Regions from separate parts of the Ochrobactrum sp. 19YEA23 genome, predicted to be linked through region 3. Evidence: riboswitches for the same ligand, from Rfam matches in the RefSeq annotation. Region 3 holds a riboswitch; each other region holds the start of a gene.
The links. Region 3 has a riboswitch for thiamine pyrophosphate ahead of thiD (bifunctional hydroxymethylpyrimidine kinase/phosphomethylpyrimidine kinase). Riboswitches for the same ligand answer to the same signal wherever they lie in the genome.
Positions count from the first base shown of each region.

Region 1: linked by a shared signal. The riboswitch ahead of thiB (thiamine ABC transporter substrate binding subunit) and the one ahead of thiD (bifunctional hydroxymethylpyrimidine kinase/phosphomethylpyrimidine kinase) in region 3 are both predicted to bind thiamine pyrophosphate.
Region 2: linked by a shared signal. The riboswitch ahead of thiC (phosphomethylpyrimidine synthase ThiC) and the one ahead of thiD (bifunctional hydroxymethylpyrimidine kinase/phosphomethylpyrimidine kinase) in region 3 are both predicted to bind thiamine pyrophosphate.

Region 1 is NZ_JASAMQ010000011.1:104,928-110,122, reverse strand. It holds gene QBD01_RS22225 (ABC-F family ATP-binding cassette domain-containing protein) at 1-283, opposite strand, end outside; gene QBD01_RS22220 (glycine zipper domain-containing protein) at 452-736, opposite strand; gene QBD01_RS22215 (thiamine diphosphokinase) at 848-1,525, opposite strand; TPP riboswitch at 1,630-1,744, shown strand; gene thiB (thiamine ABC transporter substrate binding subunit) at 1,841-2,845, shown strand; gene thiP (thiamine/thiamine pyrophosphate ABC transporter permease ThiP) at 2,842-4,470, shown strand; gene thiQ (thiamine ABC transporter ATP-binding protein) at 4,467-5,189, shown strand.
Region 2 is NZ_JASAMQ010000010.1:228-5,422, reverse strand. It holds gene hmgA (homogentisate 1,2-dioxygenase) at 1-278, opposite strand, end outside; gene QBD01_RS21130 (MarR family winged helix-turn-helix transcriptional regulator) at 423-854, shown strand; gene QBD01_RS21125 (MarR family transcriptional regulator) at 864-1,298, opposite strand; gene QBD01_RS21120 (MFS transporter) at 1,655-2,971, shown strand; TPP riboswitch at 3,127-3,238, shown strand; gene thiC (phosphomethylpyrimidine synthase ThiC) at 3,330-5,087, shown strand.
Region 3 is NZ_JASAMQ010000001.1:595,832-601,026, reverse strand. It holds gene QBD01_RS02695 (putative bifunctional diguanylate cyclase/phosphodiesterase) at 1-1,677, opposite strand, end outside; TPP riboswitch at 2,090-2,196, shown strand; gene thiD (bifunctional hydroxymethylpyrimidine kinase/phosphomethylpyrimidine kinase) at 2,283-3,173, shown strand; gene thiO (glycine oxidase ThiO) at 3,173-4,165, shown strand; gene thiS (sulfur carrier protein ThiS) at 4,162-4,359, shown strand; gene QBD01_RS02675 (thiazole synthase) at 4,361-5,131, shown strand; gene QBD01_RS02670 (thiamine phosphate synthase) at 5,131-5,195, shown strand, end outside.

The DNA.
Region 1 (5,195 bases), on a different contig from region 3:
GTCCGAGCCCGGCTTCAACATAGGCGCGCACGCTGGCAAAACCGTCCATGTCCGGCACCTGCGGCAGATAGCGAACGGTCGCGCCCGGATGCTTGAACACTTCGCCCGAAGTCGGCTCGACCATGCCGGCGGCAATCTTCAGAAGCGTGGACTTGCCGGAACCATTGCGCCCGACCAGCGCGATGCGGTCGCCCTCGCTCACCGAAAGGCTCGCATCCTCCAGAAGAGGCGTACCGCCGAAGGTGAGCTTGATCTGGTCTAGGCGAAGGAGCGGTGGTGCCATGGTGTCTTCTGAGGCTTTCTGGGCGGTTCTCGGGATGTGCTTTGAAATTCCGCCCTGCTTGTCCGCGACAAAAGCCGTTCTGTCAAATGGATCGATAGGAAAGAGGCACGAAAAACAAACAGGCCGGGTTTCCCCGGCCTGTCCGTCATACGATTTTAAGCTTCAAGCTTACTGGCAGCGTGCTTCGTAGACGCGGCCGTAATTATCGCGATAGCGGCAGTACTGCACGCCATTACGCGTCTGGGCAGCGCCAACCAGCGTACCGGCAACAGCACCGATAGCAGCACCCGTGAGAGCGCCACGGCCGTTACCGCCGATTGCACCACCGGCGAGAGCACCAATTGCTGCGCCGCCAACACCGTAACCAGCCGTGCGCTGTTCGTTGGTCGTGCATGCTGCTGTCGACAATGCGAGCACCCCGGCAACCGCAATCATGGAAAGACGTGACTTCATCAAACAATCTCCTGTCAAAGTTGACACTTCAGGTGCCGATTTTGCGTCCCCAATTTCGGCGCTAACTAATAAACCCGCTTACGCATTTGAAATACGTTTCGCTGTCAAGCGTCAAGCCTTTTCAATCGGTAAGGTTAGCGATGCCCCGTCTGCATGCTCCGAATTTAAGTTTGCAACAAGTATCGCTAAGCCAGAACGCACAGTAATGCGAAGTGTTCCACGCACTATATTGGAAACTGTCCACGAAGAACCAAAAGGAAGGGTCACGTTGTCTAACGGCCACTCCGCATTTGTGATTGAAAGCCCCTCCACAGAGGTGAAACTGATGACGCTGAACAGCGTGCCTTCCGGGAAATCATAGGTAAACTCGCCAGCCGTCACCGGCCAGGCTTCTTCCACACCACTGGACAGAAGAACATTCCGCCCTTTGTTTGCCTGCGCTGTCGCCATTGTGAGATGCAGCAGCGTATGATCGGTACGCTGGCCGCCGAAAGCACCGCACAAAATGGCGCGTGTCGCGCCACGGGCAAAGGCTTCCTCGAAAGCCAGTTCGCCGTCCGTCATATCCTTGGCGCGGGGAAATGTCTTTTGCGGCACATGGGCATATTGCTCGAGCAAGGCTTGCGGCGTGGAATCGAAATCGCCGAGCCACAGTTCCGGCTCGACGCCCAGAGCGGCTGCATGACGAATACCGCCATCGGCTGCAAGAATACGCGCTCCGACAATCTGCTGCCGCAGCCGTTCGGTTACGACGAGGTCGCCGCCGAGAAGGATGACGAATGTGCTCATAAGCCGCTCATATCATGGGCAAATCGCAGCTGGAAGTCCGCTTTGTCCCAGTTTGCATCGGTTTTGCCTCTCTTGCCCTTTATGGCCTGACATATTAATGTCGCAACGCTCTAACGGGGTGCCATTTGTTCCCATGAATGGCTGAGAGGTTTTTCCAAAAACCAACCCGCTGAACCTGATCCGGTTTGCACCGGCGGAGGGATTAGATGCTGCTCTGCGGCACGATCCCGAAAAGTTGCAGCTTTTCGGTTACGGTTGTGCTCCAGACCCCAAGCGGCGCTATATCCTTTTAACTTGATGAAAGGACGTGCCGTTATGCGGCTGTTATCTTTGCTGGCCTTCTCTTTTGCGGCAGCGGTGAGTCTCGCGCCCGCAGCGCAAGCTAAAGACAAGCTTACCATCTACACCTATGACAGTTTCATTTCCGAATGGGGCCCCGGCCCCAAGGTGAAGGAAAACTTCGAGAAGGAATGCGACTGCGAGATCAACTGGGTCGCTTCCGCAGACGGCGTCGCGCTGCTCAACCGGCTGAAGCTTGAAGGTGGCAACACCAAGGCCGATATTGTGCTTGGCCTCGACACCAATCTCACCACCGAAGCGCGCGCCAGCGGGTTCTTCGCGCCAAGCGGCATCGATCTTGGCAATGTCAGCGTGCCGGGGGATTTCAAGGACGATATTTTCGTGCCCTATGACTATGGCTATTTCGCCATCGTCTATGATTCGGAAAAGCTGCCCAATCCGCCCAAGAGCCTGAAAGAACTGGTCGAAGGGGACCCGTCGCAGAAGATCGTGCTTCAGGATCCGCGCACCTCGACGCCGGGTCTTGGCATACTGCTTTGGATGAAAGCCGTCTATGGCGATCAGGCGGGCGATGCCTGGCAGAAATTGCAGAAGCGCATTCTCACCGTCACGCCTGGCTGGTCGGAAGCCTATGGCCTCTTCACCAAGGGTGAAGCACCGATGGTGCTCTCCTATACCAGTTCGCCAGCCTATCATGTCATCGCGGAGAAGACAGATCGCTATAAGGCGCTGGCCTATCCGGAAGGCAATTACCTCCAGATCGAACTGGCCGCCCAGACGACGACTGGCGCCAAGAACCCGCTGGCGCAGAAGTTCCTGTCCTTCATGACCGGCCCCGGCTTTCAGGATGTGATCCCGGAAACCAACTGGATGTTCCCGGCAGGCAAGACATCGACGCCGCTTCCCGCCGCTTTCGACGCATTGCCGAAGCCGGAAAAGACCTTGCTCATTCCATCCGACGAGGTTGCGAAGAACCGCAAGGCCTGGGTCGATGAATGGCTGGCAGCCACCAGCAAATGATCGGCACTCCGGCAGGCAAAAACACCAGCTCCGCCCCCGCGATGAAACCCGTCGCGGGGGCTTTGGCGCTGGCTTTTCTTGTCGTGCTTGCCGGTGGCGCGCTCATCGCGCTTGCCTTTGAAGCCAGCGGCGGCTTCGATGCCGCCGCAAATTTCGATGCCTATCTCTGGCGAACCGCCCGTTTCACTATCGCACAGGCCATCGCGTCGAGCCTGCTTTCGGTTGCCTTTGCTATTCCCGTTGCGCGCGCCTTGCATTCGGAAGCGCATTTTCCCGGGCGGGGTTTTATTCTGCGGCTGTTCGCTCTGCCGCTCGCGTTGCCTGCCCTTGTGGCCGTGCTGGGCGTTACCAGCATTTACGGTCGAAACGGCCTGATCGCCCATATGTCGGACGCTGCGGGCCACTCGTTCCAGCCGGATATCTATGGCATTACGGGCATTTTGATCGCGCATGTGTTCTTCAACATGCCGCTGGCGGTGCGGCTCATTCTCGCTGCCTATGAATCGATACCCGCCGATTATTGGAAACTGGCGGCCCAGCTTGGCATGGGCAATCGCGCCCGTTTTCGGCTGATCGAATGGCCGGTTATCCGCCGCAGCCTGCCCGGCATGGCGGGGCTGATCTTCATGCTATGCGTGACAAGCTTCACTACTGTGCTGACGCTCGGCGGCGGTCCGCGCGCGACAACGCTGGAAGTGGCGATCTATCAAAGCCTGCATTTTGATTTCGACCCGGCGCGCGCGGTGGCGCTCACCGTCACCCAGCTCGGCCTGACCTTGCTGATCCTGCTGGCCCTGCGCCTGACCGGGCGTCCTTCAGAAGAAGGCTTTACCCACACGGCAGCACCGCGCCGCTACGGCAGGCCTGCGCGGGGTGAACGCCTGTTCAACATCACCGCCATTCTCATCGGTTTTCTTTATGTCGCCTTGCCAATTGCAGGCGTGGTCGTGTCCGGCCTTGCTGCCGACCTCACCCGCCTGCTCAGCGAAACGACAGTCTGGCGCGCCATCGGCACCAGCCTTGCGCTCGGTTTTTCTGCGGCAACGCTCTCAGTGCTTCTCTCGCTGGCGCTCGTTTCGGCCCGGGAAGCAGTCAGAAACAACAAAATAGCCAGCCTGTTCGATACGGGCGCGAGCCTGATACTCGTCATGCCGCCTATCGTGATCGGCGCGGGATGGTTCATCCTGCTGCGCCATTTCACCAATCCTTTCGCCATCGCGCCGGTGATGGTGGTAACCGTCAACGCTGCTATGGCTATGCCTTTCGCGGTCCGGCTATTGCGCCCGGCCTGGGATACGGCAGCTGCGCGTCACAATCGGCTCTGTGCCCAGCTTGGCATTCATGGCCTCAATCGGCTTCGGCTCATTGACTGGCCGTCGATCCGCAGACCTTTTGGCATGGCTTTCGCCTTTGCCATGGCGCTTTCCATTGGCGACCTCGGCACAATCGCGCTGTTCGGCAGCGATGCGCTTCTGACCCTGCCCTATCTTCTCTTGCAGCGCATGGGCAGTTACCGCACATTCGATGCTGCCGGTCTGGCGCTCATTCTGGGGCTTCTTTGCCTCGGCCTGATGATGCTTGCCGACCGCGCCGCCACATCCCGGAAAGAGAATTCCGTTTCATGACTGCTTCCGCCGACATCCGCCTCACCGACGTGCGTTTCAGCTATGGCGAAACCGCAATGCGCTTCGACCTGGCTATTGCGGGCGGTTCTATTGCGGCCATTGTCGGGCCGAGCGGCTCGGGCAAATCCACGCTCCTGAACCTCATTGCCGGTTTCGAGACGCCTTCATCGGGCATGATTGCCATTGGCGGTGTCGATGTGACGCGTCTTCCGCCGCCGGAACGACCGGTTTCGATGGTGTTTCAGGAAAACAATCTGTTTGCCCATTTGACTGTGGCGCAAAATGTCGGCCTCGGTCGCTCGCCGAACCTGAAACTGACGGATAGCGACCGCGCCGCCATTGCCGACGCGCTCACCCGTGTCGGTCTCAGGGATAAAGAACAGCGCAAGCCCGAAGCCCTGTCCGGCGGCGAACGCCAGCGAGTGGCGATTGCCCGTGCGCTTGTTCGTGAACGTCCCGTGCTGTTGCTGGACGAAGCCTTTGCTTCGCTTGGACCCGCATTGCGACATCAGATGCTCGATCTCGTCGACGGACTGCGCCGTGAAACCGGCATGACCGTGTTGATGGTCACCCATACGCCGGAAGATGCGCTCTATCTCGATGCGCAATTGCTGTTCATCGAAAATGGTGAGGTTGCGGCGCAAGGCCACGCTTCCGACCTTCTGTCGGAGACTGGACCTGAAGCGCTCCGGCGCTATATCGGTGATAAAAGACGATAGAGCGGC
Region 2 (5,195 bases), on a different contig from region 3:
TCTATCAGCTGGAATCGGCCCGTATGATGGACCGATGGGCGAATGCGATAGCACCAGGTCCGCTCGTTTTGACCACGCGGCGCGGTGAAAGCGGTGCCGGACAGCTGCTCGGCATAAAGCCCGTAATTGCATTTCTGCGGTGAATTCTGACCTTGCGGCAAAGCGCCCGGCAGCGCCTCGGTTTCAAAGTCATTGCCGAAACCGGGCATATAGCCCTCGACCGTTCCAGTCGTTACCGATGCGCGGACCATGCCCTGCGGGATCGTGTGAGTGGTCATGATTATTCCTCCCGGCAAATTCGTTGCTCTAACAACGATATTAACGTTGCGAATGCAACGAAGTCAATGCTTCTTGCGTGACACGTCTTTTTCCGTTGTATTTGCAATGAAACTCTGCTCCTTTCCTGCAAAAAGGAGACGTGCATGGCATTCGAACTCGATAGCTTCCTGCCCTATCGGCTCAGTGTGGTGGCCGCGCGGATCAGCGAGCGATTTGCAAAACGCTATGCCGCCGAGGCGGGGCTGACCATCCCTGAATGGCGCGTATTGGCGCATCTCTATCGTAGCGGCGAAGTCAGCATCCGGGATATCAATACCCGGGTCAATCTCGACAAGTCGATTGTCAGCCGGGCCGCAACCCGTCTGGAAGGTGCGGGCTTACTGCGTAAATCCGACAACAATGTCGACCGTCGATTGATTGTACTCGCACTCACCCCCAAGGGGGAAGAACTGATGCACCGTCTCGGCAAGATTGCCGACGAGTTTCAGGCGGAGATCCTTAAAGATCTAGGCCCGGACGCCAAACATTTTCTCGATGGGCTGACCCGCCTTTCCAGCGCCCACCCTTCGCGATAGTTGCGAACCTCACTCGGCTTCAGTCACCTGTTTGACGGCCTTGTGCAGAGCAGCAATGCCCGTTTCCAGAGCCAGCCGGTCCTGCTCGGACATCGCACCCAAGATGGCATTGGCCTTGGCATCGACTTCGCCAAAGGCCTTTTGAAACAGGGCTTGGCCCGCATCCGTGACAGCATAGTGCCGCAAACGTCGGTCTTCTTTCGATACAGTCCTGACAATCAGGCCTTTCTCTTCCAGACGGCTGGCGGCCCGACTGACCTGCACCTTGTCGAGGGAGGTGCGCTGGGCAAGCCGCACGGAATCGATGGAACCTGCCTCCGCCAGCAGAAACAGCAGACGCCATTCCTCACGCATCAGCCCATATTCGTGACCATAAACAGCAACCAGCTGCCGGGAGAACGCTTCCGCGACAATCGCGAGCCTATAAGGAAAAAACGTCTCCATGCGCATTGCATACCCCTCACAAAGTCTTTTCATTTCAATCATTTTCCCGGAATGGACGGACAATTTCAAAGGCTTTTTCAAGAGCGAGATCTAGTCGGAGCGAAACGCGGTCTGATAAGATTGCGCCTCAATGAAAACTACCCGTACACCACTGTTATCCTGTCCGTTCGAACTGCCTTTTGAATTGATCCTCGCACCTCCTGCAGATTGTAATCCCCAGAAACTGATGGCCACTATTTCATTGCATATGTAACGTTGCTATTGCAATGAACTTGACTTCGTTGCAAATGATACGATTATAGGGAGCCGGTAGCGAGGAACCGGCATTTCAAATGCTGGGCAGCGGAGGAGCAGCCATGAACACATCAGCACCGGCGGGCACAATGGATGCCGCGCAGACGCAAAAATCATCGATACGGCTTCTTTTCGCGGCCAGCACCGGCACGATTATCGAGTGGTATGACTTCGCGGTTTTCGCTTTTTGCGCCGCACTTGTTTTCAACACCGCGTTTTTTCCGGTGGTCGATCCGATCACCGGCCTGATTGCAGCCCTGTCTACGCAGGCCGTCGGCTTTATCGCTCGTCCCGCTGGAGGCTGGTTCTTCGGTGTTCTGGGTGACAGGATAGGGCGCAAGCAGGCACTCGTGATCAGTCTTTTCCTGATGGGCGGCGCGACTGTCGCCATGGGCCTGCTCCCCACCTATCAGCAGATTGGCGTGTTCGCTCCCCTGTTGCTGCTCCTAATGCGCCTGTTGCAAGGTTTTGCCATCGGCGGCGAATCCACTGGCGCGCTGGTGCTGATCGCCGAAAGCCTTCCGGCCAAGCAGCGTGGGCTCTGGACCGGATTTCCCATGATCGGCGGACCAGCCGGGAATGTACTTGCCACCGCCGTTATCGGTTTGGTCATCGGGCATTTCGGATCGGACGCTTTTGTAGAATGGGCGTGGCGTATTCCCTTCATCGCCTCCATCCTGCTGATCGGTCTCGGTCTATGGGTCCGGCGCAAGGTCGAGGAATCGCCTGCTTTCATCCATCTGCAGGAACAAAAGACCGAAGCCATCAAAGCACCCTTGCGCGAAGCAATCACGACCCAAGGCGCTAATATGCTCCGCGTCCTGTTCGTCAAGGCTGGCGAAAGCGCGCTTTTCTATCTCTTCTCCACATTCTTCGTCGTGCTGGCGACCGTGTTCCTCAAAGTGCCGCGTGAAGCTGCCCTCGGCGCACTGTTCGTCGGTTCCATTGCCGAAGTCGCGGTCATACTCGCGGCAGGCGCCACCGCAGACCGTATCGGACGCAAGGCCGTTACGCTGGTGGGTCTCGTGGGCGGTATCGGCGCAGGCTTCTGGCTATTCAGCCTGCCGCCCGGCGCAGACACCGCGACGCTCACTTGGGCAACCGTGCTGACGCTCTCCTTCCACGGCATTATCGTGGGTGGCATGTCGGCCTATTTCACCGAACTCTTCCCGGCGCGCGTTCGCTACACGGCTATGTCGACATCCTATTCCGTCGCCACGGTGTTGGGTGGAGCGCTTGCCCCGATCATCGGCACGTGGCTGCTCGAGATATTCGGCACGCCCTTCGCGGTCGCGATCTACGCTACATTGATGGCAATCCCGGCGATCTATGTGATGATCACCACACCGGAAACCAAAGGCAGGGATCTGGTGAATTAAAGCGCTTCGGATTTTCAAAAAGCCGCATCAGTGATGATGCCAAATGGAAAAAGAGAAGCCAAGCTTCACCGTTTGTTTTACGTCCATGGTCGGGAATAGAAACACGCGCGCAGCCAACCGGTCTTGACGACCAAAACTGCCCGTGCATAATTTTAAGCATTCACCAGGGGAGTCCCGGCAAGGGGCTGAGATACTGCTAGCGTGCGCAGTGACCCGTTGAACCTGATCCAGTTCATACTGGCGTAGGGACGGTGCAAATGCTGGAATGCGAGCGTCCACTGGATGCTTCCTGATGGCGTTTTTTCATCCTTCCAACACTGGAACTGGGTCTCCAACGTCACATCTTGGAGCCTCAACCATGTCTATTATTACTGGCAACACAGCCCCGACTGTTACCACTGGCCCTCTCCCCGCGTCCCGAAAACTAAGCATACCAGGAACGCTTTATCCGGATATCCGCGTCCCGATGCGAGAAATTGCGCTGCATCCCAGTTCCGGGCTGCCACCCGTTACGGTCTATGACCCGTCTGGCCCCTACACCGACGATCACGCAACGATCAATATCGAAAAAGGGTTGCCCCGACTGCGCGAAAGCTGGATCAGCGGGCGTGGCGATGTCGAAGCCTATGAAGGGCGCTCGGTTCAACCCGCAGATAACGGCTTTGCGACAGGTGAACGACTGACACCGGAATTCCCTTTTCTAAATGCACCGTTGAAAGCAAGGAATGGCAAGGCGGTTACCCAGCTTGCTTATGCCCGTGCAGGGATCATCACTCCCGAAATGGAATTCGTCGCCATCCGCGAAAACCTTGGGCGACAAGCTGTCCAGCATGAATTGCCGCGCGACGGGCAAGGTTTCGGCGCCAACATTCCCGACTATGTAACACCGGAATTCGTTCGCCAGGAGATTGCAGAGGGACGCGCTATTCTTCCTGCCAATATCAACCATCCTGAATCCGAGCCGATGATCATCGGGCGGAACTTTCTGGTTAAGATCAACGCTAATATCGGCAATTCTGCCGTAACATCTTCTATGGGCGAGGAAGTTGAAAAGATGGTATGGGCGATCCGTTGGGGTGCCGATACGGTCATGGACCTTTCAACCGGACGAAACATTCACAATATTCGAGAATGGATCATCCGGAACTCGCCAGTTCCAATCGGTACGGTACCGCTCTATCAGGCTCTGGAGAAGGTCAATGGTATCGCCGAAGATCTGAACTGGCAGATCTATCGCGACACATTGATCGAACAGGCCGAACAAGGCGTTGATTATTTTACCATACACGCTGGCGTGCGGCTTTCTTATATCCACCTCACCGCCAATCGCGTAACCGGCATCGTTTCACGCGGCGGTTCGATCATGGCGAAGTGGTGCCTACACCACCACAAAGAGAGTTTTCTCTACGAACATTTCGAAGAAATTTGCGATATCTGTCGGGCATACGATGTCTCATTCTCCCTTGGCGACGGTCTGCGTCCGGGATCGATCGCAGATGCCAATGACGCGGCACAATTTGCCGAACTCGAGACGCTTGGAGAACTGACCCAGATAGCCTGGTCCAAGGATTGCCAGGTAATGATAGAAGGACCCGGCCACGTTCCTATGCACAAGATCAAAGAGAACATGGACAAGCAATTACACACGTGCGGAGAGGCGCCGTTCTACACGCTCGGACCGCTGACCACTGATATCGCACCCGGTTATGACCATATAACCTCGGGAATTGGTGCAGCGATGATCGGCTGGTTCGGCACCGCCATGCTTTGCTACGTTACCCCGAAGGAGCACCTCGGCTTGCCCAACCGCGACGATGTTAAAATCGGTGTCGTCACCTACAAGATAGCCGCTCATGCCGCAGACCTCGCAAAAGGGCATCCGTCAGCGCGTATCCGTGATGATGCGCTATCGCGGGCTCGGTTCGAATTCCGCTGGGAAGATCAGTTCAATCTTTCACTGGATCCAGAGACAGCACGTTCTTATCATGACGAGACCTTACCCAAGGAGGCTCACAAGGACGCTCATTTCTGCTCCATGTGTGGTCCCAAGTTCTGTTCAATGCAAATCTCACATGAGATACGCGCAGGATCGCAGGAAGAGAGCATGAAGGTGTGAGGCTGAAGCCGGCTAATGAGTGCAACTTCTAAATAGCTGCAGTAGCGCTATAAGTCTTACACAGACAAAGCAGGGGCACCCGCATCTCGATCATGTGGAGCTTGGCGG
Region 3 (5,195 bases):
GGCAATACGAGCGCCAAGGCGGCGCAACTCGAACAGCAATTCGATATTGTGCTTGCTGTTGGACAGAAACACCGATTCAGTGATTTCCAGTTCGAGCCGGTTTGGCGACAGGCGGGCGGCATCCAGCGCATCGGTTACAGAGTGCAACAGCGAGCTTTGGCTGAACTGGACCGGCGACAGATTGACTGAGACCTTGATGTCCTCCGGCCAGGAAACCGCTTCGCGGCAGGCAGCCAACAGCACCCAGTCACCGATAGGGCCGATCAATCCGGTTTCTTCCGCAAGCGGAATGAATTCCGCCGGGGAAATCATCCCGCGTTCGGGATGACGCCAGCGGATCAGTGCTTCGAAACCGGAAATCAACCCGCTCTCCAGATTGAAGATCGGCTGATAATGCAGTTCGAACTGTTGGGACGACAGCGCCTGACGCAGCTCGCTCGTCATGATGTGGCGCTTTTCAGCAGCCAGACGCAGCGAGTGCTGGTAGAAATGGAAGCTGCGCCTGCCGCTTGATTTCGATGCGTGAAGCGCCAGATCGGCATTGCGCATCAGTACGTCGGAATTATCGCCATGCAGCGGCGCCTGCGCGATGCCCATGCTGCAGGTGACGAATTCGGAATTGTCGCCGAGCTTGAACGGTTCCTGAAACGCCGAAAGTACCCGATCCGCAAACATGGCGATCTGGCCAACAGTCCCGCTGCGGTAGATGACGGCGAATTCATCGCCGCCGAGCCGTGCGATGAACTGGTCGCTCGTGGTGATCTGGCGCAACCGCTCGGCCACCTGCTGCAAAAGCTGGTCGCCTGCCTGATGGCCGATATTGTCGTTGATGCTCTTGAAATGATCGATGTCGATATAGAAAAGTGCAAATGGCTCCGCATCACCGCCCTTTTTCTGCAATTCCTCCACATGATGGGAGAAATAGGCACGGTTGGGCAATCGCGTGAGGCTGTCATGCATGGCGATATGGGCCATGCGCGCCTCGATTTCGCGTCGTTCGGTGACGTCTTCGATCAGGCCGATCAGATAGCGCGGCGAAGCGCCGTCAATCGGCGGAATGGAACTCTTGATCACGCGCAGAATACGCAGGGTTCCATCGTCGTGATGGGTTTTATATTCAACGCTCAGCGCTTCGCCCTTGCTCATCACCTGACGATCCTGCTGCGCATATTGGCGGCGCTCCAGATCCGTCATCAGTTGGGCGTCGGTAAAGCCGACCACCGTCTCGACCGCCTTGCCGCTCGCCTGCGAGGCCGCCTGATTGTAGAGCACATAACGCCCCTCATCCTGCATGTCCTTGATGAACACGCCGAGCGGCAGATTGCTGACAAGGCTATCGAGCAAAGACTGGGCATGGATCGCCTGCCGGTTGGCTTCGGCAAGTTCGGTCCGGTCCTGTACGATGGCGAGAATGGCTTCCCTGCCATCGAACTGCACCTCACGCCCGTAGGTCAGGACTTCGATGATTTCGCCGTCGGCGCGCCGGTGCTGCCAGCGCTCCGGGCGCTCCAGATCGCTACGATCACGAACAGCGCTCAGCATGCGCTCGCGCTCGGTATGCGGACGGATATCAAGTACGGTCATGCCCGGCAGCTCGTCGGGCGTGTAGCCGTAAAGCGCATAGGCTGCGTCGTTCATGATGATGAAGCCGAGGGTCTGCGGATCATAGACCCACATTGGCGTCGGATGGGTGGTGAACAGAATACGGAAATCCTGCTGGGATGTGCTCGCCATGGAGCCTCCCGCCTCTGCCGGACCGGCTTTCCGCTTCGCCATTATACACCCCTTGCCCCAAGCCGACACATGCCGTCAGTCTAAATTAGCCAATAAAACCTCTCACTGGAACATCATATTCCGCATGAGTTCATGACCAGACAGGCACGAACAAACAGGCGGGGACCGCCACCAGGACGCACTTCCCCGCAGGGACAATACGACCAATGGTTTTAACAAACCATATATGAAGGAGGCGCTCATTTAGTTTTTTCTGATGATCTTATTTTATCGCAGCTGCCGTCACCGGGAAGTGACCCCACATCCACTGAAGATTGCTTGACCGTTCAAAACTTCCGGCCTATGCCTATGGATGCAAAATTCGTTGGGGTGCCTCGAAAGAGGCTGAGAGGCGCGTTCTCGCGTTAACCCATTGAACCTGATCCGGGTAATACCTGCGTAGGGAACGGAGTTTGACGCGTCGCGGACAGGGTTCATCCCACTCGGAGCTTATGCTCCATACAGGTTCATGGCGTCTCATCTTTCCGTTCGGAATGAGAGACGATACGATGAACCAGAAACATAGTTTCTCCCGAACCAAATCCAACAATGACCAGACACGGTCTGCGCCCATCTGCGTGCCCCCCATCTGTGTGACCATTGCCGGTTCCGACAGTGGCGGCGGTGCTGGCATTCAGGCCGACCTCAAGACATTTTCGGCGCTCGGCGTCTATGGCGCGAGCGTCATTGCCGCTGTGACCGTGCAGAACACCTGTACGGTGAGCGCGGTGCATGACATCCCGCCCGCCATCGTCGCTGGGCAGATAGACGCCGTCTTCAGCGATCTCGACGTGGCTGCGGTGAAGATCGGCATGGTGTCCGTGCCTGAAACCATCGATGCCATTGCGCGCGGACTTGCCCATTTTTCAGGCCCTATCGTGCTCGATCCGGTGATGGTGGCCAAGTCGGGCGACCGGCTTTTGAGCGAAAACGCCATTGCGCTTTTGCGTCAGAAACTGGTGCCGCTCGCAACGCTTTTGACTCCCAACCGGCCTGAAGCGGCCTGCCTGCTCGGCTGCGGTCTGGCGCTCGACGATGAAGACGCCGAACAGCAGGGCCGCGCATTGCTCGAACTCGGCGCGAAAGCCGTTCTGATGAAGGGCGGGCATGCCGAAGGCGAAATTTGCGTCGACCTGCTCGTTCGCCGCGATCAGCCGACGCTGCGTATCGAAGCGCCACGCATCCGGACCGTCAACACCCATGGCACAGGCTGCACGCTCTCCTCGGCCATTGCGGCAGAGCTTGCCAAAAACCTGCCGCTCGAAAAAGCGGTGCTTGCAGCCCACACCTATCTGCAAGGGGCAATCCGCGCTGCCGACACATTGAAGATCGGACACGGCCATGGGCCGGTGCACCATTTCCATGACCTCTGGAAAACCCGCACGGAGGAGATTGCGTGATGCGCGTCACCATCATCGGAGCGGGTGTCGCCGGTCTTGCCACCGCCGCCGAGTTCACCGATCAGGGCCACGCCGTCACGGTGATTGCCCGCAGCCCGCAGATCGGTTCCGACTGCTGCTCCTGGCTTGCAGGCGGCATGCTGGCGCCATGGTGCGAGGGCGAAAGCGCCGAGGAGCCTGTGGTACGGCTCGGTCAGGAAGCCATCGGCTGGTGGGAAAAGCACGTCTCCGGCGTCAAGCGCGAAGGCACGCTGGTTCTGTCGCACAACCGCGACGCCAGCGAGTTGCGCCGCTTCGCCCGCCGCACGGAAGCCTTCGACACAATAGACAGTGAACGCATCGATGCGCTGGAACCCGATCTCGCCGGACGTTTCCGGCAGGGCCTGTTCTTCGCACGCGAAGGCCATCTCGATCCGCGCAAGACACTGGTTGAACTGGCCGGAAACCTGCAAAGAAAAGGCGTCGTGTTCCACCTCAATACGGAAGCGGACACAGCGAAGATCGACGCGGATATTATCGTCGATGCCCGCGGTCTTAGCGCCCGCGATGTGCTGCCCGATCTGCGCGGTGTCAAAGGTGAGATGCTGGTTGTCCGCTCGCGTGACATCAACCTTTCGCGGCCTGTGCGTCTCCTGCATCCACGCATTCCGCTCTACATCGTGCCGCGCGGCGACGGCGTGCACATGATCGGCGCGACGATGATCGAAAGCGATCAGCGCAGTGGCATCAGCGTGCGCTCGACATTGGAGCTTTTGAGCGCGGCTTACGCCCTGCATCCGGCCTTCGGCGAAGCGGAGATTCTCGAAACCGGCGTCGATGCGCGCCCCGCCTTTCCAGACAACCTGCCCCGCGTGCGACGGCGTGGCAAAACCATCTATGTCAACGGGCTTTACCGCCATGGCTTCCTGCTTTCGCCCGCCGTGGCACGCATGGCGGTTGCGGCCGCGACCACGCCCGAAACCATGCCCGAATTTGTGGAGGACTATGCATGACGATCGTGCTCAACGGTGAAGTCATCACCACGGCAGCCGCCAATCTGGCGGCGCTGCTGACCGAGATCGAACTGGATGAAGCGATTGTTGCAACCGCGCTGAACGGTGAATTCGTGGCCAGCGACGAGCGCGCAGCCGCGACCTTGTCGGCTGGCGACCGCATCGAAGTTCTGGCCCCGATGCAGGGAGGCTGAGATGCTGGAATTCTACGGCCAACAATTTGAAAGCCGCCTGCTGCTCGGCACGGCGCAATATCCATCGCCCGCCATATTGGCGGATGCGGTGCGCGCTTCGCAAAGCGATATCGTCACCGTGTCGCTGCGCCGCGAAAGCGGCGATGCGCGCGCCGGACAAGACTTCTGGGCGCTGATCCGCGAGCTGGGCGTCGCCGTTCTGCCCAATACGGCAGGCTGCCACACGCCGCGTGAAGCGGTAACCACCGCCAAAATGGCGCGTGAAATCTTCGGCACCAACTGGATCAAGCTGGAAGTGATCGGCGACCACGACACGTTGCAGCCCGACCCGTTCGGTCTGGTCGAAGCAGCGCGCATACTGTGCGACGACGGTTTTGAGGTCTTTCCCTATATGAATGACGATCTTGTCGTCGCGGAAAAGCTCATTGAAGCCGGTTGCAAAGTGCTGATGCCCTGGGGCGCGCCGATCGGCTCGGGCCGTGGCCTCAACAATCCTTATGCGCTGAAAACCATGCGGGCGCATTTCCCCGATATTCCGCTTGTTGTCGATGCCGGCATCGGTGTGCCGTCCCATGCGGCTGCGGCGATGGAACTTGGCTATGACGCCGTGCTCATCAACACCGCTGTCGCCAAGGCTGGCGATCCCGTCGCCATGGCGCGCGGTTTTGCCCTTGCGATTGAAGCCGGGCGGCTCGCTTTTGAAGCAGACGCCATCGAAGCGCGCGATATGGCGGCACCTTCCACCCCTCTTCTCGGAAAGGCGTTTTTGTAATGGCCCTCGATCCGTTCTACCCGATCTTCGATAGCGCAAAATGGCTGGAGCGTATGGTGCCGCT